DNA from 3 places in the Rhizobium sp. S163 genome. Region 1 is predicted to be linked to each of the others. Evidence: predicted binding sites of a transcription regulator. Region 1 holds the regulator's gene; each other region holds the start of a gene.
The links. Region 1 encodes PhoB, which activates phosphate uptake and scavenging genes when phosphate is short. Its sites were predicted from a motif close to TGTCATNNANCTGTCAT; they were not measured.
Positions count from the first base shown of each region.

Region 2: the regulator PhoB is predicted to act here: its motif matches at 3,026-3,042, upstream of QTL96_RS29820 (alkaline phosphatase D family protein).
Region 3: the regulator PhoB is predicted to act here: its motif matches at 7,793-7,809, upstream of QTL96_RS29620 (1-acyl-sn-glycerol-3-phosphate acyltransferase).

Region 1 is NZ_JAUDSA010000018.1:454,045-464,194, reverse strand. It holds gene QTL96_RS17830 (2'-deoxycytidine 5'-triphosphate deaminase) at 1-689, opposite strand, end outside; SAM riboswitch at 763-841, shown strand; gene QTL96_RS17825 (O-succinylhomoserine sulfhydrylase) at 886-2,070, shown strand; gene apaG (Co2+/Mg2+ efflux protein ApaG) at 2,278-2,670, shown strand; gene QTL96_RS17815 (Hsp33 family molecular chaperone) at 2,735-3,730, opposite strand; gene argF (ornithine carbamoyltransferase) at 3,823-4,740, opposite strand; gene QTL96_RS17805 (aspartate aminotransferase family protein) at 4,789-5,985, opposite strand; gene QTL96_RS17800 (GcrA family cell cycle regulator) at 6,413-6,958, shown strand; gene phoB (phosphate regulon transcriptional regulator PhoB) at 7,041-7,724, opposite strand; gene phoU (phosphate signaling complex protein PhoU) at 7,761-8,474, opposite strand; gene pstB (phosphate ABC transporter ATP-binding protein PstB) at 8,518-9,333, opposite strand; gene pstA (phosphate ABC transporter permease PstA) at 9,348-10,150, opposite strand, start outside.
Region 2 is NZ_JAUDSA010000038.1:175,020-185,169, forward strand. It holds gene typA (translational GTPase TypA) at 1-1,238, opposite strand, end outside; gene QTL96_RS29820 (alkaline phosphatase D family protein) at 1,374-2,951, opposite strand; partial or broken gene QTL96_RS29825 (riboflavin biosynthesis protein RibD) at 3,135-3,305, shown strand; gene QTL96_RS29830 (M3 family metallopeptidase) at 3,435-5,513, opposite strand; gene QTL96_RS29835 (hypothetical protein) at 5,745-6,176, shown strand; gene QTL96_RS29840 (LysE family translocator) at 6,218-6,859, opposite strand; gene QTL96_RS29845 (CatB-related O-acetyltransferase) at 7,071-7,703, shown strand; gene QTL96_RS29850 (multidrug effflux MFS transporter) at 7,881-9,065, shown strand; gene QTL96_RS29855 (hypothetical protein) at 9,203-9,673, shown strand; gene QTL96_RS29860 (Bax inhibitor-1/YccA family protein) at 9,808-10,150, opposite strand, start outside.
Region 3 is NZ_JAUDSA010000038.1:131,247-141,396, forward strand. It holds gene QTL96_RS29590 (F0F1 ATP synthase subunit gamma) at 1-522, opposite strand, end outside; gene atpA (F0F1 ATP synthase subunit alpha) at 549-2,078, opposite strand; gene QTL96_RS29600 (F0F1 ATP synthase subunit delta) at 2,078-2,644, opposite strand; gene QTL96_RS29605 (DUF4345 domain-containing protein) at 2,899-3,288, opposite strand; gene QTL96_RS29610 (primosomal protein N') at 3,368-5,581, opposite strand; gene QTL96_RS29615 (AAA family ATPase) at 5,636-6,781, opposite strand; gene QTL96_RS29620 (1-acyl-sn-glycerol-3-phosphate acyltransferase) at 6,803-7,750, opposite strand; gene QTL96_RS29625 (tyrosine recombinase XerC) at 7,893-8,828, shown strand; gene QTL96_RS29630 (TraB/GumN family protein) at 8,915-10,003, shown strand; gene QTL96_RS29635 (DUF2867 domain-containing protein) at 9,981-10,150, opposite strand, start outside.

The DNA.
Region 1 (10,150 bases):
TGGGCCTTCTTGTCGACATCGACGACGGCCGTGTGGTGCTTGCCGCGATAGCCGATCAGGCCGTCCTTGTCGCCGGCGAGATCGATCGACAGCGCGATGCCGCCGCCCGACACGTTCGGCTTTGTGCTTGCGACCAGCGTCTCTGCGTCGTGCAGCGCCAGCAGTTCCGGCTCGCCGAGCAGCGACTGGCCGATGCGGAAGCGGATCTGCGACAGGCGCGAACCGCGACGCACGACGATCGGGAAGGTGCGCGGCGAGATTTCGAGATAGAGCGGACCGGAATAGCCGGCCGGGATTTTGTCGAACTCCTGCGCGTAATCGGTGATGACGCGGGTGAAGATATCGAGGCGGCCGGTCGAGCTTTTCGGATTGGCCGAGGCCGACATGTCGGCCGGAAGATCGAGGCGCTCCATGAGCGGGACGATGTAAACGCAGCCGGTTTCGAGCACCGCGCCTTCCGAGAGGTCGACGACATGGAGCTTCAATCGGTCGAGCTTGTCGGAGACAAGGCTGTTCGGACCCGGCATGAAGCTGGCGCGAACACGGAAGGCCTTGGCGCCGAGACGCAGATCAAGGCTCGCCGGCTGGATCTGGTCGCTGTCGAGCTCGCGCTCCGCGACGAGGCGTCCCATCTCGAACAACGCGGCAATCGCGCGGTCTGCCAATATTCCTGTTTCGCGAGCCATCATGCCCCATCCATAATTTGCCGCAGACAAAACCAAAATCGAGGAATTGACGCAAGCGCGCAACAGCAGTATTGCAGCTTTATCCCGTGGTGATTTGGCCGGTCGGCTTGCAGCCACGTTAAACAAGTGGCTAAATAGACCGGGTTGAAACCGGTCTGCATTTGCGGCCGGTTTTTTTGTGTTTGAAAGTGGTGATGGCATGAGCAAGACTTGGCGCCCGGCAACCCAACTGGTCCACGGCGGAACGCTGCGCTCGCAGTATGGCGAAACCTCCGAGGCGATCTACCTGACGCAGGGCTTCGTCTACGACAGCGCGGAAGCCGCCGAGGCGCGCTTCAAGGGCGAGACCGAGGGCTATATCTACGCCCGCTACGGCAGCCCGACCAACGACATGTTCGAAAAGCGCATGTGCGCGATGGAAGGTGCGGAAGAAGCCCGCGCCACCGCATCGGGCATGGCAGCCGTTGCCGCCGCCATCCTCTGCCAGGTGAAGGCCGGCGATCATATCGTGGCCGCCCGCGCGCTCTTTGGCTCCTGCCGCTGGGTTGTCGAGACGCTGGCGCCGAAATACGGCATCGAATGCACGCTGGTCGATGGGCGCCATCTGGAGAACTGGGAAAAGGCGATCCGGCCGAACACCAAGGTGTTCTTCCTGGAAAGCCCGACCAACCCGACGCTCGAAGTGGTCGATATCGCCGGCGTTGCCAAGCTTGCCAACCAGGTCGGCGCCAAGGTCGTGGTCGACAACGTCTTCGCGACGCCGATCTTCCAGAAGCCGCTGGAACTCGGTGCCCATATCGTCGTCTATTCCGCCACGAAGCATATCGACGGCCAGGGCCGCAGCCTCGGCGGCGTGATCCTCTCGGATACGGAGTGGGTCAACGAGCATCTGCAGGACTATTATCGCCACACCGGCCCGGCCATGTCGCCGTTCACGGCGTGGACGCTGCTCAAGGGTCTCGAGACGCTGCCGCTGCGCGTCAAGCAGCAGACCGAGAACGCCGGCAAGATCGCCGACTTCCTGGCCGAGCAGAAGCAGGTCGCCAAGGTGATTTATCCCGGCCGCAAGGACCATCCGCAGGCCGATATCGTCGCCAAACAGATGAAGGGCGGCTCGACGCTGGTGGCGATCGAACTCAAGGGCGGCAAGGAAGCGGCGTTCGCGCTGCAGAACGCGCTTGATATCGTCAAGATCTCCAACAATCTCGGCGACGCCAAGAGCCTGATCACGCATCCGGCAACGACCACGCACAAGAACCTGACGGACGAGGCCCGCGCCGAACTCGGCATCTCGCCCGGCACCGTGCGCCTGTCGGCCGGTATCGAGGATACCGACGACCTGATCGAGGATTTCGCGCAGGCGCTCTCCAAGATCAAGGCCTGATGAAGAATAGCCGGCCGGGTCGATGTGATCCGGTCGGCATTTAAACGCGCATTCTTGTAATTTACTCGCGCTGAGCGGGAGTGGCATTAGTCTTAACGCGCGAATTTTTCGCGCTTACAGCCAATTGATTGCGGATTCCGGCCTGGTTTATTGACCTGCCGCACCTCTTATAAGATACCAGTAAGGTATTCTTATTATGGTGTAGGCATGTACCGCGCCCTGACACGAGATATTGAAGTGGTGGTCGAGCCCTTTTACCTGGAGGAGCAATCCGACCCGGACGACGACCGCTATGTGTGGGGCTACCGCATCGTCATCAGCAACAATTCCGACCTCACTGTACGCCTCGTCAACCGCTACTGGAACATCACCGACCAGAACGGCGTCGTCGACGAAGTGAGCGGCGCGGGCGTTGTCGGCGAGCAGCCGACGCTGAGCCCTGGTGATACCTACGAATATTCGTCGGGCTGCCCGCTCGATACGCCATCGGGCCTGATGTTCGGCCACTACCAGATGGAAACCGATAAAGGCGAGGTCTTCCAAGTGGAAATCCCCGCCTTCTCTCTTGATTCACCCGGCCTGCTCAGAGTGCTGAACTAACCTTTGTCTTGTCGCATGTCGGTGCCGCAAAACCGCTGCACACTTTTGCGCGACATGCTTCAGCTTATTCAGCCGCCTGCGCGAGCTCTTCGGCCTCGAAACGATAGGTCGTCGAGCAGAACTCGCAGGTGACCGCGATCTTGCCCTCTTCCTGGCTCGCCTCGATCTCCTCGGCGGAGAAGCCCTTGAGCACGCCCTTGATCTTCTCGCGCGAGCAGGAGCAGCGGTCGAACACTTCGCGCGGCTCGTAAACGCGCACGCCGCGCTCGTGGAACAGCCGGAACAGCAGGCGCTCGACGCCGACCTGCGGATCGGTCAGCTCATCGGCGTCGATGGTTTCCACCAGCGAACGGGCTTCGGCCCAGGCATCGTCTTCCGCATGCTGGACGGTACCTTCGTCGCCATCGCCGCCATGCAGGTCTGCCTGGCGCATGCGCTCGGGCGCTTCCGGCAGGAACTGGGCAACGAGGCCCCCTGCCCGCCAGCGATGACGCGGCTTGCCTTGCTCGTCGCGGTCCAGCAGTTCGGCGGCGGCCAGGCGCACGCGCGTCGGGATCTGCTCCGACTGGCGGAAATAGGTGCCGGCAATATCTTCCAGCGTGGCGCCGTCAAGCGCGACGATGCCCTGGTAAGGCTGGCTGAACTTGCCCTGGTCGATGGTGAACGCCAGCATGCCCTTGCCGAGCAGCTGCTCGGGCTCGGCGCGGCCAGCGGCAACCGCCTCGTCCAGCAGCGTCTGGTCGAAACGGGCGTAGGCGCGCACGTTCTCGGGCGTCGAGAAATCGGCGACAAGCAGATCGACCGGGCCGTCGCTCTTGGTCTGGACGGTGAACTTGCCTTCGAACTTCAGCGACGTGCCAAGCAGCACCGTCAGCGCGATGACTTCGGCCAGCAGGCGGGCGACGGGTGCGGGATAATTGTGGCGATCGAGGATCGCATCCAGCATCGGGCCGAGCTGGACGGCGCGACCGCGCACATCCAGGCCTTCCACCTGAAACGGAACGACATGATCATCACCGGCGAAATCGAATTCGCCGAGGGTGGCTGCAGCTTCTGCCATGGTCTTCTCCTAGTCTGAGGGCAGCGGACGAGCCCGTCCATCCGCCAGCGCGGCCACGGGCCTGTCCGGCCCGATGTGGCCTCCAGTATGGTTCAGATCGCGCCCAGGCACCAAGCAAGAATCGACTTCTGCGCATGAAGACGGTTTTCCGCTTCATCGAAGACCACGGATTGCGGGCCGTCGATCACTTCGTCGGTAACTTCCTCACCACGATGGGCCGGCAGGCAATGCATGAACAATGCATCCTTGTCGGCCTGTGCCATCAAAGCCGAATTGACCTGATAAGGCTGGAAGACGTTGTGACCCCGGGCCCGATGTTCCTGATTCATGGAGACCCAGGTATCGGTCACCACGCAATCGGCGCCGGCGACCGCACGGTCTGCATCATGGCTCAGCATGATCTCGGCGCCCTCATTGCGGGCCCAGTTCAGATAGTGATCCTTCGGCTCGGAACCAAGGGGTACCGCCATGTTCATGCGATAGCCGAAACGGGCAGCGCCTTCGACCAGCGAATGCAGCACGTTGTTGCCATCGCCCATCCAAGCGATCGTCTTGCCCTTGATGGGGCCGCGATGCTCTTCGAAGGTCATGATATCGGCCATGATCTGGCAGGGATGGGTGTCATCGGTCAGAGCGTTGATGACGGGAACCGTCGCGTGTTCGGCGAGTTCCAGCATGCGCGCATGGTCGGTGGTGCGGATCATGATCGCGTCGACATAGCGCGACAGGACCTTGGCGGTATCGCCAATCGTTTCAGCGCGGCCGAGCTGCATTTCGGTGCCCGAAAGGAACAGCGTTTCGCCACCGAGCTGGCGCATACCGACGTCAAAGGAGACGCGGGTGCGGGTCGAGGGCTTTTCGAAGATCATCGCCAGCATCTTGCCTGCCAGCGGCTTGTCGCCCTGGCCGGCCTTGAAAGCCTGCTTGCGGGTCTTGGCGTCATCCATGATGACCCTGAGGTCGGAGGAGGTTACCGCGGAGAGATCGAGGAAGTGTTTTGGGGAAGCCATCTGTCTTTAAACCTGTTGCGCCCGCCATCCGGCCGGGCATCTATCCATTCAAGCCGTCTTCTTTGCCTTGGCGCGCACGCTCTCGGCGGCACGCTCCAGGCGGGCGAGGCCTTCGCGGGCTTCGTCGGCCGTGACGACAAGCGGGGGCAACAAACGGATGACATTGTCGCCGGCCGGAATGGCCAGCAGGTTGGCAGCGCGGATGGCCTGCAACAGCTCAGTCGACGGAACAGCCGCCTTGACGCCGAGCATCAGGCCTTCGCCGCGGATATCCTCGATTACATCGGGGAAGCGATCCTTCAGCGATGCAAGACCCTGACGGAAGACGAGCGCGACGTCGTTGACGTGGCGCAGGAAGCCCTCCTCGAGGATGACATCGAGCACGGCATTGCCGACGGCCATGGCGAGCGGGTTGCCGCCATAGGTCGAGCCATGGGTGCCGGCCTTCATGCCGGAGGCAGCTTCAGCTGTTGCCAGGCATGCGCCGAGCGGGAAACCACCGCCGATGCCCTTGGCGACCGCCATGATATCAGGCGTGACGCCGGACCATTCATGCGCGAAGAGCTTGCCGGTGCGGCCGACGCCGGACTGAACCTCGTCGAGGATCAGAAGCAGGCCGTTTTCGTCGCAGAGCTGGCGCAGCGCCTTCATGAATTCCGTGGTTGCCGGGCGAATACCGCCTTCGCCCTGTACCGGCTCGATCAGGATACCGGCCGTGGCATCTGTGATCGCGGCACGGACGGCCTCGATATCGCCGAAGGGCACCTGGTCGAAACCGGGTGTCTTGGGGCCGAAGCCTTCGAGATACTTCTCCTGGCCACCGGCAGCGATCGTCGCCAGCGTGCGGCCGTGGAAGGCGCCTTCGAAGGTGATGATGTGGAAGCGCTCGGGATGGCCCTTCGAATACTGGTAGCGGCGCGCGGTCTTGATCGCGCATTCCAGCGCCTCGGCGCCGGAATTGGTGAAGAACACCTTATCCGCGAAGGTTGCATCCGTCAGCCGCTTGGCAAAGCGCTCCTGGCCGGGGATCTCGTAAATGTTGGAGAGGTGCCAAACCTTCTCGGCCTGATCCTTAAGCGCGCCGACGACGTGCGGGTGGCTATGGCCGACGGAGGTCACGGCAACGCCCGCGCCGAAATCGAGATATCGCTCGCCAGTTTCGGTGATCAGCCACACGCCCTCTCCTCGCTCGAACCGCAGCGGGGCACGAGAGTAGGTATCATAAAGCGGCGCGGCTTCAGCCATGGCGCGATCTCCTGTCATTCGCTCAACAAAGGCCCGGACTCCGGCGAAAAAGCGGGTGCCCGGAAATGAAAAATGCCGCCTTTCGGCGGCGAGGGGCACTATTGTCTTTTCGCAGTGCGATGTCAACAAAACTGAGCTTTTGTCGCATGCGTCAAGCAAGCATCGGGGCGCCGGCGAGCTATCAACAGCTAATGTTGCAGAAATGACTCTACCACCCAGCAAGTTGGGGAAAACCGAGAAATCGATTCGCCGCGATTCAACCGACTCTTGTCACGGAGTCGCCCTCACTCTAGGTTAAAACTCAATTACTAGACTGCATGCGGCGGAACTAGTCACCAAAATCGAGCAAGCGTTTCTTGGTCCGGACACGTCCGTGCCATGGGTGAAGGATTCTGCCTACACCAACGCAATAAGGCGGAGACAGGGCATGAACTGGACAGACGAGCGCGTTGAAAGACTGAAGAAGCTTTGGGCCGAAGGCCTGAGCGCCAGCCAGATTGCGGCACAACTTGGCGGTGTAAGCCGCAACGCCGTCATCGGCAAGGTCCACCGCCTGAACCTGCCTGGCCGCGCCAAGGCCGGCGGCACGACGACGGCGACGCGGGCGCCGAAGCGCCCGGCGGTTTCGACCCCCCGCCCTGCCAGCAATTTCAATTCCGCACGCATCTCGCCAAGCCGCGCCGTTGCCCGCCCGCAGGGCGCAGTGGCTCTCAAGGAAGAGATGGATATCGATGCGATCGAGGAAGTCCGTTACCGTCCAGCCTCCAACGTTGTCGTTCCGATCTCGCGCCGTCTCGGCCTTACGGAACTGACCGAGCGCACGTGCAAGTGGCCGGTCGGCGATCCGCTGACGGATGACTTCCACTTCTGCGGCTGCGAGTCCCCCGACAACTCGCCATACTGCACCTACCACCAGCGCATGGCCTACCAGCCGGTCAACGAGCGCCGCAAGGCAGCCAACCGGGTCGCATGACCCGGAAAGCCGGATAAGGAACAAAAGAAAACGGGCCCTCGCGGGGCCCGTTTTTCGTTGGATCGTATGAAATGGAAGCGCCTTACGCTTCCATCGAATAACCGGCGCCGCGAACGGTGCGGATCACATCCTGCATGTTCGAGAAGTTGAGCGCCTTGCGCAGGCGGCCGACGTGAACGTCTACGGTGCGTTCGTCGACATAGATGTCATGGCCCCAGACGCCATCGAGCAGCTGCGAGCGCGAGAAGACGCGGCCGGGCGACGACATCAGGAATTCCAGCAGGCGGAATTCGGTCGGTCCGAGGCGGACTTCGCGGCTCTTGCGGTGAACGCGATGGGTTTCGCGATCGAGCTCGATATCGCCGCACTTCAGCAGCGAGGAGAGCACTTCCGGCTTGGCGCGGCGCAGCATCGCCTTGACGCGGGCGACGAGCTCAGGCGTCGAGAACGGCTTGACGACATAGTCGTCGGCGCCGGTCGACAGGCCGCGAACGCGTTCGCTTTCCTCGCCACGGGCGGTCAGCATGATGATCGGCAGGCGCTCCGTCTCCGGGCGCATGCGCAGGCGACGGCAGAGCTCGATGCCGGATACGCCGGGCAGCATCCAATCGAGGATCAAAAGATCAGGCGTGCGTTCCTGCAGCCGGATTTCGGCCTCGTCACCGCGAAGGATGGTATCGACTTCGAAGCCTTCGGCCTCAAGGTTATAGCGAAGAAGCACGCTCAGTGCTTCTTCGTCTTCAACGACTGCTACTCTTGGGATCATTCGTCTCGGTCTCCTGGGGGCGTGGGTCCGGAACGCTTATTCCGTGACCGCGCCGACGGTGTTGGCGGTGTCGTCCTTCGGACGCTCGCCTTCCGGCTGGGCGCCGGTAGCCATGTAGTAGATGGTCTCTGCGATGTTGGTGGCGTGGTCGCCGATGCGCTCGATGTTCTTGGCGCAGAAGAGAAGATGCGTGCAGCTGGTGATGTTGCGCGGATCTTCCATCATGTAGGTCAGCATCTCGCGGAACAGCGAGGTGTACATCGCGTCGATTTCCTCGTCGCGCTCGCGGATCGACTTGGCGCGGTCGGCAACGCGGCTGGTGTAGACGTCGAGAACTTCCTTGAGCTGGACGAGCGCCAGTTCGGAGAGATGCTCGAGGCCACGGGCGAGCTTGCGCGGAACGCCGGTGCTCTGGACAGCGATGACGCGCTTGGCGGTGTTCTTGCCAAGATCGCCGACGCGCTCGAGATCGGCCGCGATGCGGATCGAGCCCATGATTTCGCGAAGGTCGGCGGCCATCGGCTGGCGGCGGGCGATGGTGATGATCGCCTTTTCGCCGATCTCGCGCTCGGCGTGATCGAGGATCACGTCGTCGGAGATGACCTTCTGGGCGAGCGAAGTGTCGCCGTTGACGAGCGCGCGAACGGCGTCGCCGACCATCTGTTCCGCGAGGCCGCCCATTTCGGAGATGCGGCGCGTCAGGAACTTGAGATCATCGTCATAGGCGGAATAGATATGTGTCGATGCCATGGGGCTTATCCTTGAATGTCCTGAGGTTTACCGGTTTCGGAGATCAGCCGAAGCGGCCCATGATGTAATCCTGGGTGCGCGGATCATCCGGGTTGGTGAACATCTTGTCTGTATCGTTCTCCTCGACGAGGTTGCCGAGGTGGAACATGGCGGTGCGCTGCGAAACGCGGGCTGCCTGCTGCATCGAGTGCGTAACGATGACGATCGTGTAGGCCTCGCGCAGCTCGTGGATGAGCTCCTCGACCTTGGCGGTCGCGATCGGGTCAAGCGCCGAGCAGGGCTCGTCCATGAGGATGACTTCAGGGCTAACGGCAATCGCGCGGGCGATGCACAGACGCTGCTGCTGACCACCCGAGAGGCCGGTGCCGCCTTCATGCACGCGGTCCTTGACCTCGTTCCACAGGCCGGCGCGCTGCAGGCTCTGCTCGACGATGACGTCCATGTCGGCCTTCGCCTTGGCGAGACCGTGGATGCGCGGGCCGTAGGCGACGTTCTCGTAGATCGACTTCGGGAATGGGTTCGGCTTCTGGAACACCATGCCGACGCGGGCGCGCAGTTCGACGACGTCGATATCCGGATCGTAGATATCATCGCCATCGAGCGTGATCTTGCCGGTGACGCGGCAATTGTCGATCGTGTCGTTCATGCGGTTCAGGCTGCGCAGGAAGGTGGACTTGCCGCAGCCCGACGGACCGATGAGAGCCGTCACGGTGTTTTCGCGGATGTTCAGCTTCACATCGAAAAGCGCACGCTTCTCGCCGTAGTAAACCGAGACGTCCTGGCCAATCATTTTATACGGAATGGTATTCATCTTCTGGTCTAGCGCCTTCTCAACTGCTGCTTCCGTCAACATGTTCATGATGTTTACTCCGTTTACCAGCGGCGCTCAAAGCGACGACGCAAGAGGATGGCTCCGAGGTTCATGACGATCAGGAACAGGAGCAGGACGATGATGGCGCCGGACGTGCGCTCGACAAAGGCGCGTTCGGCTTCGTTTGCCCACATGTAAACCTGCACCGGCAGAGCCGTGGAGGGATCCATCGGGGTGGCAGGCGCATTGGCAACGAAGGCGACCATGCCGATCAGGAGCAGCGGCGCGGTTTCACCGAGCGCATGCGCCAGACCGATGATGGTGCCGGTCAGGATGCCAGGCATTGCCAGCGGCAGGACGTGATGGAACACCATCTGCATCTTCGAGGCGCCGAGGCCGAGAGCGGCCGCGCGGATCGAAGGGGGCACGGCGCGCAGTGCCGCGCGGGTGGCGATGATGATAGTCGGCAGCGTCATCAGCGTCAGCACCAGACCGCCGACCAACGACGCGGAGCGCGGCAGGCCTGCGAAGTTGATGAAGACGGCGAGACCGAGCAGACCGTAGACGATCGAGGGAACGGCCGCGAGGTTGTTGATGTTCACCTCGATCAGGTCGGTCAGCTTGTTCTTCGGCGCGAACTCTTCGAGGTAGATCGAAGCGGCGACGCCGATCGGCAGCGACAGGGCAAGAACGATCAGCATCAGGTAGAGCGAACCGATGAGGGCGACGCCGAGACCCGCGGCTTCCGGACGGCTGGAGTTGCCGTTGACGAAGAGGCCGGTGTTGAACTCCTTGTGGAGCGTGCCGCTGGCTGCCATCTGCTGCATCCAGCCGACCTGGCGGTCGTTGACCTTGCGGTTCTTCT
Region 2 (10,150 bases), on a different contig from region 1:
CCGGAATGCTCTTCATCGACGTCGATGACGACTTCCTCGATCGGCTCCATGGTCTGGCCGCTCTCGTCCTTGTGCATGACGACGCGCGGACGCGACACGGCAAGCTCGAAGCCTTCGCGGCGCATGGTTTCGATCAGAACGGCGAGCTGCAATTCGCCGCGGCCGGAAACGTAGAACGAATCCTTGCCTTCGGCTTCTTCGATCTTCAGCGCGACGTTGCCTTCGGCTTCCTTGAACAGGCGGTCACGGATGACGCGCGAGGTCACCTTGTCGCCTTCGGTGCCGGCGAGCGGGCTGTCGTTGACGATGAAGGACATGGTAACGGTCGGCGGGTCGATCGGCTGCGCGGTCAGCGCTTCGTTGACAGCCGGATCGCAGAAGGTGTCGGCAACCGTGCCCTTGGAGAGGCCGGCGATTGCAACGATGTCGCCTACATGTGCTTCTTCGATCGAGGTGCGCTCGATGCCGCGGAATGCGAGGATCTTGGAGATACGACCGGTTTCGATCGTCTTGCCATCCTGGCTGAGAACCTTGACGGCCTGGTTCGGCTTGATCGAACCGGAATTGATACGGCCGGTGATGATACGACCGAGGAAGTTGTTGGCTTCCAGGATGGTGCCGATCATCGTGAACGGGCCTTCGGCGACCTTCGGCTCCGGAACGTGCTTGAGCACGAGGTCGAGCAGCGGCGCCAAGCCTTCATCCTTCGGACCTTCAGGATTGAAGTTCATCCAGCCATCGCGACCGGAACCGTAGAGGATCGGGAAGTCGAGCTGTTCGTCGGTGGCGTCGAGGCTGGCGAAGAGGTCGAACACTTCGTTGATGACTTCCTCGTGGCGGCCATCGGGACGGTCGATCTTGTTGATCGCGACGATCGGACGGAGGCCGACCTTCAGCGCCTTGGAGACGACGAACTTCGTCTGCGGCATCGGGCCTTCCGACGAGTCGACCAGAACGATCGCGCCATCCACCATCGACAGGATACGCTCGACTTCACCGCCGAAGTCGGCGTGGCCGGGGGTGTCGACGATGTTGATGCGAACGCCCTTCCACTCGACCGAGGTCGCCTTGGCAAGGATCGTGATACCGCGTTCCTTTTCCAGGTCGTTCGAGTCCATCACGCGTTCCGCAACGCGCTGGTTTTCGCGGAACGAACCGGACTGTTTCAGGAGCTCGTCGACCAGTGTCGTCTTGCCATGGTCAACGTGCGCGATAATCGCGATGTTGCGAAGTGCCATATGTCTATATCTCTGAGGCTGGGGCGCCACGCTGGGAGGGCGCCAATTGCATTGGGGCGGCTCTTACAGTGTTTTTCGCGAATGCGAAAGGGGGGAGCCTGGAATGAGAGGAATGCACGTATAGCACGGATCGCATCAGCTCGTCCTCTCAGGGTCGAGCACCACGCGCCAGAGCTCTTGGTCGTTGCGATCCATCAGCCGCACCGTCAGCTGCTCGCTGGCGCCATCGATATCGACGAGACCGAAGAATTGCATGCCTGCTGACGGCGGCAGGTTCTGCTCGGCGCCGCCGGGCGCCGCCTTCATGAACTTGACCTCTGGCCCGAAGGTCATGTCGAGCTCCTGCGGCCCGTAGGTGCCCGAATGCAGCGGCCCGGCCACGAACTCCCAGAACGGCAGGAACTCGCGGAATTTCGCCCGCTCGGGACTATAGTGATGCGCCGCCGCGTAATGCACGTCGGCCGTCAGCCATATCATGTTCGATATCCCGGCATCGCGGATGAAGCGCAGGAGATCGGCGAATTCGAGCTCGCGGCCGAGCGGCGCGCCATTGTCGCCATTGGAGATCGATTCCGATCCGCGCCGATTGCCGTAATCGTCCCAGATCACGAGACCGATCGGCAGATCGCAGGCGATCACCTTCCACGTCGCCGTCGAGCGCACCAGCTCACGCTTCAGCCACGCGACTTGCCGCTCGCCAAAAATCCGCGACTGCGGCGAAAGCTTTTCATCCAGCCCATGGCTGTTCGGCCCGCGGTAGGAGCGCAGGTCGACGAAGAACACGTCGAGCAGCGGCCCATAGGAAACCTTGCGATAAATCCGCCCCGGCTCGGCCGCGACATGGCGCGTCGGCGTCATCTCGTGAAAGGCTTGTGCCGCCCGCGCCGAAAGCACCGCGACCGACTTCTCCTTGTAGCGGTCGTCATGGCTGAGATCGGTCGATGGCGACCAATTGTTCAGCACCTCGTGGTCGTCCCACTGGTAGAAGATCGGGCAGACGGCGTTGAGCGACTTCACGTGCTCATCGAGCAGATTATAGGTCCACTGACCGCGAAACTGGTCGAGCGTCTGGGCGATCTCGCGCTTGGCCTCGGTGACGATGCGGTTCTTCCAGATCCCGCCGCCGCGCAACGAAATCTCGTCTGGAACCGGATTGTCGGCATAGATCGTGTCGCCGGAATGGATCATGAAATCCGGCCGGTGATAGGCGATCGTCGAATAGGTCCGCATCCCCTCCTCATCGATCCCCCACCCCTGCCCCACCGTATCGCCCGACCAGACGAAGCGGATATCGCGGCGGGCGACGGGCGCGGTGCGAAACTGCCCGAGGATCGGCTCTGACCGGCTGTTGATGTCATGGAGATCAGCCGCGCGAAAGCGATAGAACACCTCCTGATCAGCAGGCAGATCGGTAAGCAACAGCTTCGCGGTCAGATCGCTATCGGGCGTGACGTCGATGGGCGGCAGCCTCACGGCATTGGAGAACTTGTCTGATGTCGAATATTCCACGAAGAGCCGCGACGGCCGATCCACCCGCGTCCAGATCACCCCAGAGGTCTGATCGACATCCCCGGACTGCACGCCCGAGGTAAACACCGGCCGGCTGGACGAACCGCGCGCATAATAGGGCATCGCCAGCCCCGCCACGGCAAATCCGCCAACCGCTCCCATCGAGGATAGAAAACGGCGGCGGGTCGGTTCCGTCAATGTCATCGGGTGGCGCATCCGGCTTGGCAATCGGGACGATCTCCCGCACCCCGCCTATGCCCACCCCACATGTCACCCACTTGACGCCGCCATGACGGTTTTCCGAAGGTTTGGCGACAGTTTTGTGTTGGGACGCGCGTCTCGCTTGGCTATCCGAGGCGTTGGCTCTCGCTTACGCTGCGGCCAGCATTACCCCCCTCTGTCCTGCCGGACATCTCCCCCACAAGGGGGGAGATCGACTCGTGGCCTGCTCCGCAACCAAACGTGGAGGCTGGAGCGAGCGGCTGCGCCCAGCCAATCTCCCCACCTGTGGGGGAGATGCCCGGCAGGGCAGAGGGGGGTATCCCACCCACAAACGTCCAAGGGGTATCAGCTCAATCGCAACAGCCGCGACCCATCCACCACGTCACACCTAGGTTAAGCCCTCCCCCTTGTGGGGAGGGTTGGGGAGGGGTCTTCGTACTCAGGAACGGGACGCCCCCTACCCCCTCAGGCATCACTCCCCGCCAGTTCCTCGAACGTCGCCAGCCCACGCTTCACCAGCATCGCATCCGGGCTCGGCAGCTTGCCGCGGAATGCCCGGTAGGTATCCTCCGGATCGACCGACCCGCCCACCGAATAGACGTGATCGCGCAGCTTCCTGGCTATCTCGCCATTGAACGCATCGCCCGTCTCCTCAAAGGCCGAAAACGCATCGGCGTCGAGCACTTCCGACCACATGTAGGAGTAATAGCCCGCCGAATACCCGCCGGCGAAGATATGCTGGAAGTGCGGCGAGGCATGGCGCATCACCATCGACTTCGGCATGCCGAGCTCTTTCAGCACCTCACCCTGCACCGCCATCGGATCGGCCACCTCGTCCCGCGTATGGAACGCCATGTCGACCAGCGCGGACGAGGTGAACTCCACCGTGTTGAACCCGGCATTGAAGCTGCGCGCCGCCAGCACCTTGTCGAGCAAATCCTGCGGCATCGGCTTGCCGGTCTCGAAATGCACGGCGTACTGCTTCAGGATCTCCGGCACCGTCAGCCAGTGCTCGTAAAGCTGCGAAGGCAGTTCGACGAAATCGCGCGACACGCCGGTGCCAGACACGGAAGGATAGGTCACGTTGGAAAGCATGCCGTGCAACGCATGGCCGAACTCGTGGAACAGCGTGCGGGCGTCGTCGAGAGAAAGCAGCGCCGGCTTGCCCTCGGCGGGCTTTGCGAAGTTGCAGACATTGTAGATGATCGGCAGCTCGCCCTCGGCGCCATTCTTCAGCGGCAGCTTGTGCTGCGACTGGAACGCGCTCATCCAGGCGCCCGAGCGCTTCGACGAGCGGGCGAAATAATCGCCGAGGAACATCGCCACCAGCTTCTCGTCGCGATCGCGGATCTCGAAGACGCGGACATCGGGGTGATAGGCGGCAACGCCCTTCTTCTCCACCGCGTGAATGCCGAACAGCCGCCCCGCCACGTCGAAGCAGGCGTCGATGATCTTTTCCAGCTGCAGATAGGGCTTCAGCTCCGCCTCGGAGAAATTGAACTTTTGGGCCCGGATCTTTTCGGCGTAGAACCGCCAGTCCCAGGGCATGACATCATGGTTCTTGCCCTCGTCAGCGATCAGCCTGGCGATATCGGCCTCTTCCTCGCCGGCGCGCTTCACCGCCTTCACCCAGACCTTCTTCAGAAGATCGTTCACGGCCTCGGGCGTCTTCGCCATGGTGTTGTCGAGCTTCAGCTCGGCGAAATTGCCGTAGCCGAGCAGCTTTGCCACCTCGCCGCGCAGAGCCAGCGTGTCGCGGATGATGCCGCGATTGTCCGACGGGCCATCATTCTCGCCACGCGCCACCCAGGCCTTGAACGCCTGTTCGCGCAGCTCGCGGCGCTCGGAGAAGGTCAGGAACGGCTCGATGATCGAGCGCGACAGCGTCACCGCGAACTTGCCGTCTTCGCCGCGCTCGCGCGCCGCCGCCGCCATCGCGTCCTTGAGAAAATCGGGAACCCCTGCGAGATCATCGCCGTCTGAAAGGATCAGCGCCCAGCCCTTCTCGTCGGCAAGCACGTTCTGGCCGAACTGCGTGCCGAGCCCCGCCAACCTCTCGTTGATGCCGGCGAGCTTTTCCTGCTCGGCCTTCGGCAGCTTGGCGCCCGACTTGACGAAGCCCTTCCAGTGCCGCTCCAGCACCCGCGTCTGCTCCAGCGTCAGCCCGAGCGTTTCTCGCGCCTCCCACAGCGTGTCGATGCGCGCAAAGAGCGCCGCATTCATGCCAATCTTCGAATAATGCCGCGACATCTTCGGCGAGATATCCCGCTCCAGCGCCTGGATCGTATCGTTGGTATGCGCGCCGGCGCGGTTCCAGAACAGCGCCGACACCCGCGAGAGATCGTCGCCCGCAAGCTCCAGCGCCACGATCGTATTGTCGAAGGTGGGGGCATCAGGATTGTCGGCGATCGCATCGATCTCCTCTTCGTGCCGGGCAAGGGCCGCATCGAAAGCCGGCGCGAAATCGCCGTCATTCAGCGCCTCGAAGCGCGGCAGACCATTGAGGCCGTTCCAGTCGGTGAGAGCGGGGTTGTTGGCGGGCATACGGACATCCTTATTTGGCGGGCTTGTTCGGCGGGGCGTGTTGTCTCGAAAACCAATATAGGAAGGCAGCACGGCGATTGGTATCGCCACCTTGAGCGAGCGACCGCGCCACCTATACGAGAAGTTGATCCCTAAAAATGCTATATAAGAATTAACTATTTGTTAACGATTGACGATTGTGCGGCGCACACGGTATTTTCGCTTAATCTTTTTTAATCATGGATGCGGGCAATGGAAATCACATCACTGCGGTTTTCGCCGAATTTGTCGTTCCGGAAATATTCCGATAATTCGCAATTTAACAACAGCTTGACCGAAACCTTCAGCTCGGTTTCGAATGCTTCGTCGACCTTCAGGATCGACGAGGCGACATCCGCGCAACCGGATTTTTCGGCCATAACCGCTGCCGACCTGCGCAACCACGCGCGCCAGAATTTCGACAACGGCACGCTCGACCAGGACACCTATGCGGCGATCTCCGAACCGCTGCCGATGCGCACCATCGACCCCTCAGGCAACATTCTCGATCTCTCCGACGTCACCGACGGCACCAGCTTCAATTTCCGCGACTACTACAAGGACCAGCTGCAGATCGCCATGTCGATCGGCGATCCCGAGACGGTGAAGACCCTGAAATCGGTGGTCAGCTTCCTCGACGTCTGACGCGGTTTAGATCGCGCCCGGCCCGGCCCGGCGCAGGCCGATCAGGCCTTGCGCCACCCCATCAGCCCCGGCGTCGCATGCAGCAGTGCCTGCGCGGCAAACCCCATGAACAGCACGCCCGAGCAGCGCACGATCAGCCGCTCATGCGCCCGGTAGAAACGCCGCACCGCGCCGGTGCCGACGATCGCGATCAGGATCATGTCGGCGACGATGAAGCCGAGGAACGACACGGCAAGCAGCACCGGCAGCGTCTGAAACTGCAGGGCACTGGCCGAGCCCGCCACCAGCGCCGTGAATGTCGCCAGCGCCACCGGATAGCCCTTCGGATTGGTGACCCCGAAGATCAGCCCGCGCCGAAACGGCCGCTCGACAACCATCAACGCCTGCCCCTCGCCCTTCGGCTTGGCGCGAAACGCGTTCCAGCCGATCCAGGCGAGATAGAAGCCGCAGGCGAGCCCCAGCGCATCGAACACGAAACTACCGATCGTCTTGGCGCCGATGATCGCCACCAACGCCAACGACGCCCAAAGCGTATCGCCGACCAGATGCCCACAAACAAACTGCGCCCCTGCCTTCCGCCCCTGCCCGGCCCCGATCCCAAGCAGCGCCAGAAACGCCGGTCCCGGAATGAGCACGTAAAGAAGTGCAGCCAGAAAGGCGCCCGCGAGCAGCGATTGCGTCATGAAGAATCCCCCGTGAAAAGACCGAGATTATGCGGTGTGGCGGGGACGTCAAGCGGGCGCAAGAAAACCCCGCCGGGATCATCGAAGCCAGCCGCGCCACCTCATTCAAACTATTGATGAACGCGTTCCGCCGCCGCAATGGATTTCGCGGATCGCGCGGATTAGCCTTGGCCATCGCTTGCCCTGGTTTCATGAGGAAAGCTGTTTCCCGATGCCCATTCTCGACGCGACCGCCATCCACCCGATCACGCTGCCGGACGGCACCATCTACAGCGATACCGTCTACCTGAAGAACGTCATTGACCATCCGCGCATGGAGATCGGCGACTACAGCTACTACACCCACTCGGGCAAACCGGAAGACACAGCCGGCATTCTCGCACCCTATCTCGGGCATGGCGTCCGCGAGCGCCTCGTCATCGGAAAATTCGTGCAGATTGCCCGTGGCAGCTACTTCATCACCAGCTCGGCCAACCATCCGATGAATGGTTTCACCACCTACCCGTTCCGCATCTTCAAACCGGAAACCTTCGGCTACAAGGACCTGCCGGTGAAGGATACCGTTGTCGGGCATGACGTCTGGATAGGCCATGACGCGGCGATCATGCCGGGTGTCAAGATCGGGTCCGGCGCCATTGTCGCCGCCGGATCGGTGGTTGCCCGTGACGTTCCGCCCTATGCCGTCGTTGGCGGCAACCCGGCAACGATCATCCGCATGCGCTACCCCACGACGGTCATCGATGAACTGCTGGAGATCGCGTGGTGGGACTGGCCTCTGGACAAGATCGAGGCGAACTTGGCCGCTCTTGAAAGCGGTGATCTCGCGGCACTGAAAATGGCATAACGCAAATATCGGACGGGGCGCTCCCGCGCGCCTTTGCGCGCCTCGGCATTTTTGCATTGCCGGATCACGAGCCTTGCGTCAGAAAAGATGAAGTCCTGCTTTCCAGGCGTTGTGAGCGCCACCAGCCAATCGAGTACCCGCATGCCCCCATTCCGGATGAGCGCAAGGCGAACGAGCATGCTCGGCGCGCTGCTTGCCACCCTCGGCCCGATCTCCATGTCGATCTACACGCCCGCCATGCCGGAGCTGGTGGGCGCCTTTCACACCACGGATTCGGCGATCAAGCTGACGCTGTCGCTTTATTTCGCCGGCTTCTCGATCGCCCAGCTGCTCGCCGGCCCGCTGTCGGATGCCTTCGGCCGCCGCACCGCGACGCTTCTCTTCGTCGGCATCTACATGGTGGGAAGCCTTCTCTCGGCGTTTGCGCCCGGCATCGAATGGCTGCTCGCCGGCCGCCTGATCCAGGGCATCGGCGCCTCGGTCGGGATAACAGTGGCGCGCGCCATCGTCCGCGACCAGTTCACCGGCGCCGATGCCTCCAGGATCATGAACCTGATCGGCATCATGATCGCCATCGGCCCGGCAATCGCGCCGACCGTCGGCGGCCTCGCGCTCGCAGCCTTCGGCTGGCAGTCGGTGTTCTTCCTGTTGATCGGCTTCGGCCTGATGATCTGCCTCTCGGTCCTCGTCTTCATGCGCGAGACCAGCACGCCCGACCGCCGCCGCGCCTTGCCCGGCCCGCTGCTACAGGCCTATGCCGAGCTCGCCCGCGAACCACGCTTCATCTCCGCCTCGCTGGTGCTCGGCGGCTCGATCGGCGCGCTCTACGCACAGGCAACGATGCTGCCCTTCATCCTGATCAAGGTGGTCGGCCTCTCGCCCACGGCCTTCGGCCTCGGCATGCTGATGCAATCCGGCTCGTATTTCGCAGGCTCGGTCGTCCTCCGCATGACTTCGGCAAGGCTCGGCGGCGATGGCTCTGTGCGAACAGGTCTCGGCCTGCTCGGCCTCTCCGGCATCATGATCGCGCTCTCGGTTGCCTTCGTGACACCAAGCTATCTCTCGATCATGGGCCCGGTCGCCTTCCTGGCCTTCGGCCTCGCCTTCCTCACCCCGCACATGACGACCTCGGGCCTCTTCCCCTTCCCGCACATCGCCGGCTCCGCCTCTGCGATGATGGGCTTCATCCAGATGGGTGGCGGCTTCACCGGCGGCCTGATCGCCTCGTTGATCGGTGTGCCCCTCAGAGCCTTCGGCACCATCATCCCGATGATGGCCCTGATCGCGATCCTCAGCTACCTCTGGTTCGTGAACGCCACCCGCCGCGCCGCGAGGGTGTCGCATTCCAGCCTGGGGGAGTGAGAGGCAAGGCCGTGAGCCGAAGGACCGCGGAAAGTGTAGTGGCCGCCCCTCCGAGCAGCTTTGCAACTCCGGCGTCCGCAAAGCCTTGCCTCTTGCCGCTGGCTGCTTTAGCTCATGAATGAAATGGAGCAGACCTAATGATTTTCATGGTAATCGCGGTCCCGATCGTCTTGGTCTGCTTCCTGCTGTTTCCCCGCCACACGCTGATCGTCGTTGCCGCCCTGGCCTGCGTCGGCGCCGCCGTTGGTATCTATCTCTATTTCCAGCAATCCGACCGCCTGAACTCGGCAAGCCTGGTGTCGGGCACGAGCAGCGGAACCAGCGGTTGCCAGGATCCGGACAAGCCGGTTTTTGTCGAGCTCTCGAACGCCTCCGACCGGCAGGTCAATATCGTGCGCTTCCGGCTGATCGCGAAGCGTCCGGGGTTCAGCGGCGAGGTCTATTCGGATTATTTCAGCAGCGACAAGATCATCGCGCCGCATAGCGACTACGGCAGCTGCTGGGCACTGAACCGCTACAGGGGCCTGGACACTCTGCCGGGCCGACCCGCACCTAGTGATTTCGAATGGTCCGTCGATATCTCGTCGGTCGATTTCGCCGGCAACTAAGCGCACGTCCCAAGGCCCCTCGATCGACCAAAGAAAAACCGCCTGCAACATCCCTGCTGCAAGCGGTTCTGATCGTCTCGAACTTGTCGTCTGGATCAAGGGCGACAGTGTCGCCCTGTCTCTCGCTCTTCGTCTTACTTGCGGTTGCCCATGAACTGCAGCAGGAACATGAAGAGGTTGATGAAGTCGAGGTAGAGCGTCAGCGCGCCCATGATCGCCTTGCGGCCGGCCATGGTGGCGTCGTCGGCGGCGTAGTACATTTCCTTGATGCGCTGCGTGTCGTAGGCGGTCAGGCCTGCGAAGATCAGCACGCCGATCACCGAGATCGCAAACTGCATGGCCGAGGAGGCCAGGAAGATGTTGACGATCGAGGCGATGATCAGGCCGAAGAGACCCATCATCAGGAACGAGCCCATGGCCGACAGGTCACGACGGGTCGTGTAGCCGTAGAGCGAGAGCGCGCCGAACGAGGCGGCC
Region 3 (10,150 bases), on a different contig from region 1:
CGTGCAGACGTCGAATTCACCGGCTTCGTACATCTCGATGATGCGCTTGCCAATGCTGTCGGCGTTTTCGAAGGCGACACGCTTGACGTCGCGGAGTTCCTTGCGCTCGACGATGAGCGGCAGGAATTCGCGGCGCAGGCTGTCGTAGCCCTTCTTGCCGACAGTGAAGATCTTTACCGTCTTGCCTTCTGCGGTCAGCTTGCGGGCATGATCGCGGGCAAAACGGGAAATCTGCGAGTTGAAACCGCCGCAGAGGCCGCGATCAGCCGTGCAGACAACGAGCAGGTGAACCTGATCCTTGCCTGTACCGGTCATGAGAGCCGGCGCACCATCTGCATCGGTGACGGCATTGGCGATGTTCGCCAAAACCGCACTCATCCGCTGCGAATAGGGCCGGGCGGCCTCGGCCGCCTCCTGCGCACGCCGAAGCTTCGCCGCGGCGACCATTTTCATCGCCTTGGTGATCTTCTGCGTCGCCTTGACGGAGGCGATCCGGTTTTTCAGATCCTTAAGTGAAGGCATCCGTGATCCGTCCTAACTGGGTCCGATTACGAGAAAGACTTCGCGAAGCTGTCGATGGCAGCGGTGAGCTTGCCCTTCGTATCGTCGCTGATGGCCTTTTCGCTACGGATCGTGTCGAGGATCGCCGAACCTTCGGAACGGAGGTACGACAGCAGGCCCTGCTCGAACTTGCCGACCTGGTTGACCGCGACCTTGTCGAGGTAACCGTTGACGCCGGCGAAGATCACCGCGACCTGTTCTTCCGTCTTCAGCGGCGAGAACTGCGGCTGCTTCAGGAGTTCGGTCAGGCGTGCGCCGCGGTTCAGCAGGCGCTGCGTGGATGCGTCGAGGTCGGAGCCGAACTGGGCGAAGGCGGCCATTTCGCGATACTGGGCGAGTTCGCCCTTGATCGAGCCGGCAACCTGCTTCATGGCCTTGATCTGAGCGGCGGAACCAACGCGCGAAACCGACAGACCGACGTTAACGGCCGGACGAATGCCCTGGTAGAACAGGTCGGTTTCAAGGAAGATCTGGCCGTCGGTGATCGAGATCACGTTGGTCGGAATGAACGCCGAAACGTCGTTACCCTGGGTTTCGATGACAGGCAGAGCCGTCAGCGAGCCAGCGCCCATTTCGTCGGAGAGCTTTGCAGCGCGCTCGAGGAGACGCGAATGCAGGTAGAAAACGTCGCCCGGGTAAGCTTCGCGGCCCGGCGGGCGGCGCAGCAGAAGCGACATCTGGCGATAGGCGACAGCCTGCTTCGAAAGGTCGTCGTAACCGATCAGGGCGTGCTGGCCGTTGTCGCGGAAGTATTCGCCCATGGCGCAACCGGCGAACGGTGCCAGGTACTGCATCGGAGCAGCGTCCGAAGCGGTCGCGGCAACGACGATCGAGTACTTCATTGCGCCGCGTTCTTCGAGAACCTTGACGAACTGGGCAACGGTCGAACGCTTCTGGCCGATAGCGACGTAGACGCAGTACAGCTTTTCGCTGTCCGGGCCGTTATCGTGGATGGCCTTCTGGTTCAGGATCGCGTCGAGAATGATCGCGGTCTTGCCGGTCTGGCGGTCGCCGATGACGAGCTCGCGCTGGCCACGGCCAACCGGGATGAGCGCGTCGATGGCCTTGAGGCCGGTCGACATCGGCTCATGAACCGACTTGCGCGGAATGATGCCAGGAGCCTTGACGTCGACGCGCGCACGGCGGGTCGCGTTGATCGGGCCCTTGCCGTCGATCGGGTTGCCGAGAGCGTCGACAACGCGGCCGAGCAGTTCCGGACCAACCGGAACGTCAACGATGGCGCCCGTACGCTTGACGGTGTCGCCTTCCTTGATGGCGCGGTCGGAACCGAAAATAACGACACCAACGTTGTCGGCTTCAAGGTTCAGCGCCATGCCGCGGATGCCGCCCGGGAACTCGACCATCTCGCCGGCCTGGACGTTGTCCAGACCGTATACGCGAGCGATACCGTCACCGACGGAGAGCACCTGACCGACTTCCGAGACCTGTGCCTCTTTGCCGAAGTTTTTAATCTGATCTTTGAGAATTGCGGAAATTTCCGCGGCGCGGATATCCATCAGCCAACCTCTTTCAATGCAAGCTTAAGGGTAGAGAGTTTGGTACGAAGAGACGTATCAATCTGACGGGACCCGACCTTCACGATCAGACCACCAAGAATTGACGGATCAACCGTGACGTTGACCGCCACGTCTTTGCCGGTGACGCCCTTCAGCGCCGCCTTCAATTCAGTTTCCTGCGCTGCGTCGAGCGCATGGGCCGAGGTAACCTCGGCGGTAATTTCGCCACGCTGCTTGGCAGCGATGACACGGAAGGCCTTGATCATGCCCGGGAGAGCAAACAGGCGGCGATTGCGCGCCACGACCTTCAGGAAGTTTGCAACGAACCCGCTGATGCCAGCCTTTTCGCTGATCGCGATGATCGTCTTCAGCTGATCTTCAGCCGAGAAAACCGGGCTGGAGATGAAGCGCTTCAGATCGTCGCTCTCGTCCAACATCGCCTGAAAACGGTCGAGATCGGCGGTCACGTTCGCGACTGCACCCTCCTCGAGCGCCAGTTCGAACAGCGACGAGGCATATCGCTCTGCAACACCAGATGTAAGCTGGGACGTGTCTGCCACGGGCACAAATTTCCCTGATTTCAACCCAAGAATCCGGCCTCCGGCGGGCGCCTGATTTAAATTCTTGAATTCGTTATGATTTCCCCCAGAAATCGCAAGAGAAGCCTCTTGCTTCTTCCGAAATTCGGGGTCCGTCTAACATAGGATATCGGGACTCGCAACACGCGTAACGCCGTAATCCTATTTTAGCATCGATTTCTGCCGCAAAAATGCCGAAACCGTTCACGGTCCAAAGACCGTCACTCCAAAATCGGCGTGTTTCAGGCGGAAAAGAAACCGAAGACATAGCCGAGCGGAAGCGCCGCCAAAATCATCTGCACAACCAGGAGTACATAGTTCATGATGGTGCCTCCCCGGTCGGAAAGCAGCGAGATGATACGCGCGAATGCGGCCATCGCAAACGCCGCGCCAAGCGCCAGATAGGTGAAGTTCTGCGCCAGCATGATCGCCGAAAGCCCGGTGCCGAGATAGAAGCCGCCCATCGAGCGCAGCTCGGCATAACCGTCGCGGCGCCCCTCGCGTACCTGCATCCCGAAGAGCCGCATCGCATAGCCCGGCGCGAACATGATGATGAAGCCCGCAAGCGCGGTAAACGCGGCGGCGCCGAAGGCAAGCTGCTCGCCCAGCTCCGTCGGAAAGTAGAATTCCATGATGTGACCCCAAATCACTGTGATTTGCAGCCCTTATGCCATGATATCGGCAGGCCGCAAACGCCCGAGATCGCCTGATCTAAAGGAAGCTCTGCGGATCGATATCGAGCTGCACGTGAATGGAGCCGCGCTCCTTGGGCGATTGCGCCAGCATGGTGCGCAGGTAGGCCTGCATGTCGGAGTTCCGGCGACCATGCACGAGGAGCCGGAAGCGATGGCGTCCGCGCACCAGCGCCAGCGGCGCCTCGGCCGGCCCGAGCACGGAGATGCCCGTCACCTGAGGTGCCGCGTTGCGCATGCTGCGCGCATGCCCCTCCGCATCCTGCCTGGTTTCCGCCGAGACGATGATCGATGCCAGCCGGCCGAACGGCGGCAGGATCGCCCGCTCGCGCTCGGCGATCTCGCGCTCGTAGAAGGCGCCCGCGTCGCCCGAGACGATCGCCTGCATCACGGGATGCTGCGGCTGGTAGGTCTGCAGCAGTCCGTGGCTCTTCAGACCCGTCCGCCCGGCGCGACCCGTCACCTGCGACAGCAGCTGGAAGGTCCGCTCGGCTGCGCGCGGATCGCCGTTCGCCAAGCCGAGATCCGCATCGATGATGCCGACAAGCGTCATCAGCGGGAAGTTATGCCCCTTGGCCACCAACTGCGTGCCGATGACGATGTCCGCCTCGCCCTTGGCGATGGCGTCGAGCTCCAGCCTGAGCCGCTTCACTCCGCCCATGATGTCGGAGGAGAGCACGATGGTCCGCGCCTCGGGAAAATGCCGCTCCACCTCTTCCGCGATCCGCTCCACCCCCGGCCCGCAGGCAACGAGATGGTCGAACGTGCCGCATTCCGGGCAGGCCTCGGGCGTATGCTGGTGATATCCGCACTGGTGGCACTGCAGCTGCCGCTTGAACCGGTGTTCGACCAGCCAGCTGGAGCATTGCGGGCACTGGAAGCGATGACCGCAGACCCGGCAGAGCGTCAGCGGCGCATAGCCGCGCCGGTTCAAAAACAGCAGTGCCTGCTGCTTCTTCTCCACCGTCTTGCCGATGGCCCTCAAGAGCACCGGCGAGAGGAAGCCCCCGCGCTCCGGCGCATGTCTTCGCATATCGACCAGATGCAGATCGGGCAGCGCCGCGTCGCCGAAGCGGGTCGGCAGATGGATGGTCGTATAGCGCCCACTCTGGCCGTTGACCTGGCTTTCCACCGATGGCGTGGCCGAGACCAGCACGAGCGGGAAATCGCCGATCCGGGCGCGCACCACAGCCATGTCGCGCGCATTGTAATAGACGCGGTCTTCCTGCTTGTAGGCAGGATCGTGCTCTTCATCGACGATGATCAGCCCGAGATCCTCGAACGGCAGGAACAGCGCCGAACGCGCCCCCGCCACGACCCGGACCTCCCCGGTCACCGCCTGCCGCCAGACCTTTTCGCGCGTCTTCGGCGCCAGATCGGAATGCCACTCGGCGGGCTTGGCCCCAAACCGGTCCTGGAAGCGCTCGAGGAAACTGGCCGTCAGCGCGATCTCCGGCAACAGGATCAGCACCTGCTTGCCGCGCTTCAGCGTCTCGGCAATTGCCTCGAAATAGACTTCCGTCTTGCCCGAACCCGTGACGCCATCGATCAGCGATACCGCGAACTGCCCGTTGCGGACCTCTTCGAGGATCTCGTCGGCCGCCTCCTTCTGCGGACCGGCGAGCCGCGACGGCGCGAAATCCGGATCCGGCTTCGCCACGATCGGCGGCGGCGGCAAGAAGATCGTCTCGAAGATCCCCTGCGCGATCAACCCGTCGACGACGCTCGTCGAAACGCCGGCCGCATGCGCCAGGCCGATCCGCGTCCACGACAGCCCGTCGCCGGCGGCATCGAGCACGCGCGCGCGCGCCGGCGTCATCCGCTCCGGCTCGCCGCCGACGAAGCGCAGTCCCTCGACCATCGGCTCCGGATCGAACGCGTTCGGCACGCGCAGCGCCATGCGCGCCACCAGCCCCGGCGGCGACAGCGTATAGCTCGCCACCCAATCCACGAAATCGCGCATGTCCTTCGAAAGCGGCGGGCAATCGAACACCTTGGTGATCGGCCGAAGCTTCTTCGGATCGACGCCCTCGTCTCCCCCCTCCCAGACGGCGCCCATCACCTGGCGCGGCCCGAGCGGCACCTGCACGACGGAGCCGGGCTCCACCGCCATGCCCTCGGGCACCGAATAGGAATAGGGCCTGGGCGCCGGCATGGGTACAAGCACCGACACCGTGCGCACGGCGGGCGGCGGCTCGATCGGGCCAAAGAGGTCGGACGAATCTATGCTCATCGGGCGCGACCATGCCCGCAACGAGACCAAAATGAAACCCGCGACATCGCGCTATCAATCGTCATCGTCGTCCTCGCCGGCAATGGTACCGGTAAGCCGCATGCCTTCGATCCAGGTGGCGCCGTTCTCGCGGATCACCTTGCGCGGCCTGACCCCGCAGCGCTCGCGCACGGCCTCCGCCAGCTGCGCCGAATGGGTGACGATCCACACCTGGCTGCTCTTCGATGACGTCGCGATCATATCCGCCAGCGGTTCCAGCATGTCGGGATGCAGGCTCGCCTCCGGCTCGTTGAGCGCGATCAGCGGCGGCAGGCGGTAGGACAGCAGTGCTGCCGCCAGCCCGAGAAAGCGGATCTGGCCATCGGAAAGCTCACGCGGCTGGAACACCCGATGCGGAAAATCGGGAAAGGCGAGCCCGAACGATGCCGTCTCCTCCGGCTCCGGCACCACGAGCCGTGCGCCGCCGAAGGCCGAGGCGACGACGCGGTCGAGATCGACGGTATCCTGCCGCGTATGCCTCAGCGTCGCGAACACAGCCGCCAGATTGGCGCCGTCCTCATCCAGCATCGGCCCGGTCACGGCGAGGCAGGGCTGGCGTAGCGGCGAGGCGCGGTCGGTACGGAAGCCGTGAAAGAAGCGCCAGTTGGCCACCACCCGGCGAAAGGCGGCGATCTCGGGAAAGTGCCCGGCATCGCCAAGCAGCGCCATCGCCGTCTCCGACGTCAGCGCCTGATCCGGATAATCCTGCATCCGCCCGGAGCCATCGCGCACCTGGATGGAAGGCCCCGCCCGCTTCATCATGACAACCGGCCGCCCGTGATCGACGATCAACTCCTCGGCCTTCACCTGCGGCTCCAGCGGAAACCCGGCAGCCGCCTCTGGCGGACGCAACCCGACCTCGACCCTGTAGCGAAACGTAACGGCCCGCTCCTCATCCAGAAGCTCGACCTCAAGCCGCACCCGCGCCGGCCCTTCATTCTGCTTGCGCGTGCCGGACCACAGCACCGAGAACATGCCGCCCTCGGCCGCAAGCTCGCGCACCAGCCGCCCGGTGACGGCCGCCTGCACCAGCTGCAGCGCACGATAAAGATTGGATTTGCCGACGCCGTTCTCGCCGAGAAACAGCGAGGTCTCCGACAGATCCATGCGGATCGAGCGGAGCGACCGGTAATTCTGGGCGAACATGGAGCGGAGTTGCATGCCCCGCTTTACCCCATCCGCTCAGCGAAATGAATGGGCATCGGCCATCTCGGGCAGGCTTGGCTCGACGAGAGGCTGGAACCGCGCGTCGCCATCGCGCTTCAGCGCCTCGACGGTGTGCGTCTCCAGCGCCCTTGTGACGTCGTTGATATCGCCATCCAGATGCTCGACCGGGATCATGTCGCCGATGATAAAATCGAAACGGTCGCCGCGCTTGTTGAGGAGTTCGTGGAACACCGTCATGTCGCGCAGCTCCGTCGACCACTTGGCGAACCAGTAGAACAGCCCGGAATTGCGCGCCGTCATATGAACAGGCAGGATCGGCAGATTGTACTTGCGCGCCAGCCCGACGGCGGACGTCTTCCACGGCCGCTCGTTGAGCCGGCCGTTCGCCCAGTAGGCGATGCGTCCGGACGGAAACAGCACCGTCGCCTTGCCCTCGCGCACCGCATGGTTCGTCAGCTGCAGCGTCTCGCGCGCCTTCAGCTTGCTCTTATGCTCGTCGCGCCACTCGACCGGAATGATCATCTCGGAAAAGCGCGGATTGACGCGCACCGCATCACGGTTGGCGAACACCATCATGTCAGGCCGCCGCGTCTTCAGCAGGTCGAACACCGCGACGCCATCGGCGATCCCGGTCGGATGGTTGCTGACCAGAATGAAGCCGCCCTTGTCGGGTATCCGCTCGGCATTGGTCACGCCGATATCGAGATTGAGCAAATTGCTCATATACTCGAAGCACTGGAAGCCCGGCATGTTGGCGATGTCGTTGGCGAAGGTCATCGCCTTGTTGTAGCGCAGCAGCGTATAGAGAAACGGCCGCATGACGGGCCACAGCGGGTGGCCGACGATGCGTTGTCCGCGTTCGGCGATCAGCGTGTCGACGATATGTCCGGGTCTGCCTTGGGAAACGAGCGCGATCGTTTCTGCGAATTGTCCGAATGCCGTCGTGGGTTGGCGCCGTGCCATGCAAGATCCTGCCTCGTTGGGAAACCAGTTATCGCGATTATTATGATCGAAGCATGACAGGCACTTGGCCGATGTTAGCGATTCCATAACCGTCCCTCAGGCAAAATTGGCGGTCTGGCTGGCAAATTCAAGAGGCGGAAACGTGAATGAACTCCTGATCATGGCCGACGCGCGGCTGATGGCGGAACGCGCCGCCTGGCTGCAAAGCCTAGCCGGCGAACGACGTCTCTCGCAGCACACGCTCGACGCCTATGAGCGCGACACCCGCCAGTTTCTGACCTTCATGACCGGCCATCTCGCCGGCCCGACGACGCTCAAGGATATCGAGGCGCTGCGGCCCGCCGATTTCCGCGCCTTCCTCGCCGCCCGCCGCCGCGACGGCACCGGCGCCCGCTCGCTCGGCCGCAATCTCGCCGGCCTGCGCTCGCTGCTGCGCCATCTCGAAAAGAAGGGGCTGGTGAACGCCGCCGGCGCCGGCGCCATCCGCTCGCCGAAGCAGCCGAAATCGCTGCCCAAGCCGCTCTCCGACACCCAGGCCGTCACCGTCGTCAGCAACGAGGCACAGCTGCATGACGAACCCTGGATCGCCGCCCGCGACGCCGCCGTCATGACCCTGCTCTACGGCTGCGGCCTGCGCATCTCCGAAGCGCTCGATCTCCTGCCCGGCGACATCACGCCAGGCGCCACGACGCTGCGCATAACAGGCAAGGGCAACAAGACCCGCCTGGTGCCGCTGCTCTCTGTCGTCTTCGAGGCGATCGACAAATACCGAAAGCTTTGCCCTTATCATCTAACCGCCGACCAGCCGCTGTTTCGCGGCGCCCGCGGCGGCAAGCTGCAACAGGCGATCATCCAGCGCACCATGCGCATGATGCGCAGCGCCTTCGGCCTGCCGGAGACCGCCACGCCACACGCGCTGCGCCACTCCTTCGCCACCCATCTTCTGGCCGGCGGCGGCGATCTCAGAACCATCCAGGAACTGCTCGGCCATGCCAGCCTGTCGACCACCCAGGTTTACACGGGTGTGGACGCCTCACGCCTTCTCGACGTTTACGACCGCGCCCATCCCCGGGCGTAATCCTTTGTTAACCTGTTCCCTTAAAGGAATATGGAAGGCCCAGCGCGTAAAGCTTGTGGCAAATCCTTTGTGACCGGAACACCATCATGACGATCTCCCTCGGCCACCGCAGCCTTTCCACCGCCTTGCCGGCTCGCTTCGGCAACATCGCGCTCTGGCTGATCGCTGCCGTCCACGTGCTGGCCGCAGCACTCCTGATCGCCACCCTCGTCTCCATCTCGCCGGCGTCAGCCGCGGATGACGCAAGCTGCACCGGCCGCAACATCCTCGACGACCTGAAGGTCAGCAACCCCTCGCGCTACGAGCAGGCGGTCAAGGAAGCCGACGCCGTGCCGAACGGCAAGGGCATATTCTGGAAGATCGAAAAACCGGGCATCAAGCCATCCTGGCTCTTGGGCAGCATGCACGTCACCGATCCGCGCGTGCTCGACCTGCCCCCGCGCACCAAGGCCGCCCACGACGCCGCCGATACCATCGTGATCGAATCCGACGAGATCCTCGACGAGAAGAAGGCCTCGGCGGCTCTGATGATGAAGCCGGACCTGATGATGTTCACCGACGGCACGACCATCGACAAGCTGCTCTCGCCCGAGGATTACACCCGCCTCGAGGCCGGCCTGAAGACGCGCGGCATTCCGCTCGCAGCCGTCTCGCGCATGCGCCCGTGGATGATCTCGAGCGTCGTGGCGCTGCCCGCCTGCGAAATGGCCCGCAAGGCCAAGGGCGTCCAGTTCCTCGACCAGAAGATCGCCACCGACGCGGTCGCCCAGGGCAAGCAGGTCAAGGGCCTGGAGACGCTCGCCGAACAGCTGCAGGCCATGGCCGAACTGCCCACCGAATTCCACATGAAGTCGCTGATCGAAACACTGGAACTCGGCTCGAAGATGAACGACGTGGTCGAGACCATGACCGATCTCTACCTTTCCGGCGATATCGGCATGACCATGCCGATGCTGAAGACGGTAACGCCCGAGGGCGCCGACGACAGCAGCGACTACGCCGCCTTCGAACAGCGCATCATCCTCGACCGCAACAAGATCATGGCCGAACGCGCCGCCCCGATCCTGGCCACCGGCAACGTCTTCATGGCCGTCGGCGCGCTGCATCTTCCCGGCGAAGGTGGCGTGATCGAGCTCTTGCGCAAGCAGGGCTTTACGGTGACGGCGGTGAACTGAGGGCGCCGAGCCGCCTGCCCATATGGGCGATCATCGCCTTTACGATGACATTGTGGAACGGCGTGATCACGGCGATATAGATCCGTCCGATCAGGATCTTGCGATGGACCAAAGTCGTGGCCTTCACCCGTTTCATCTCGCCATCGG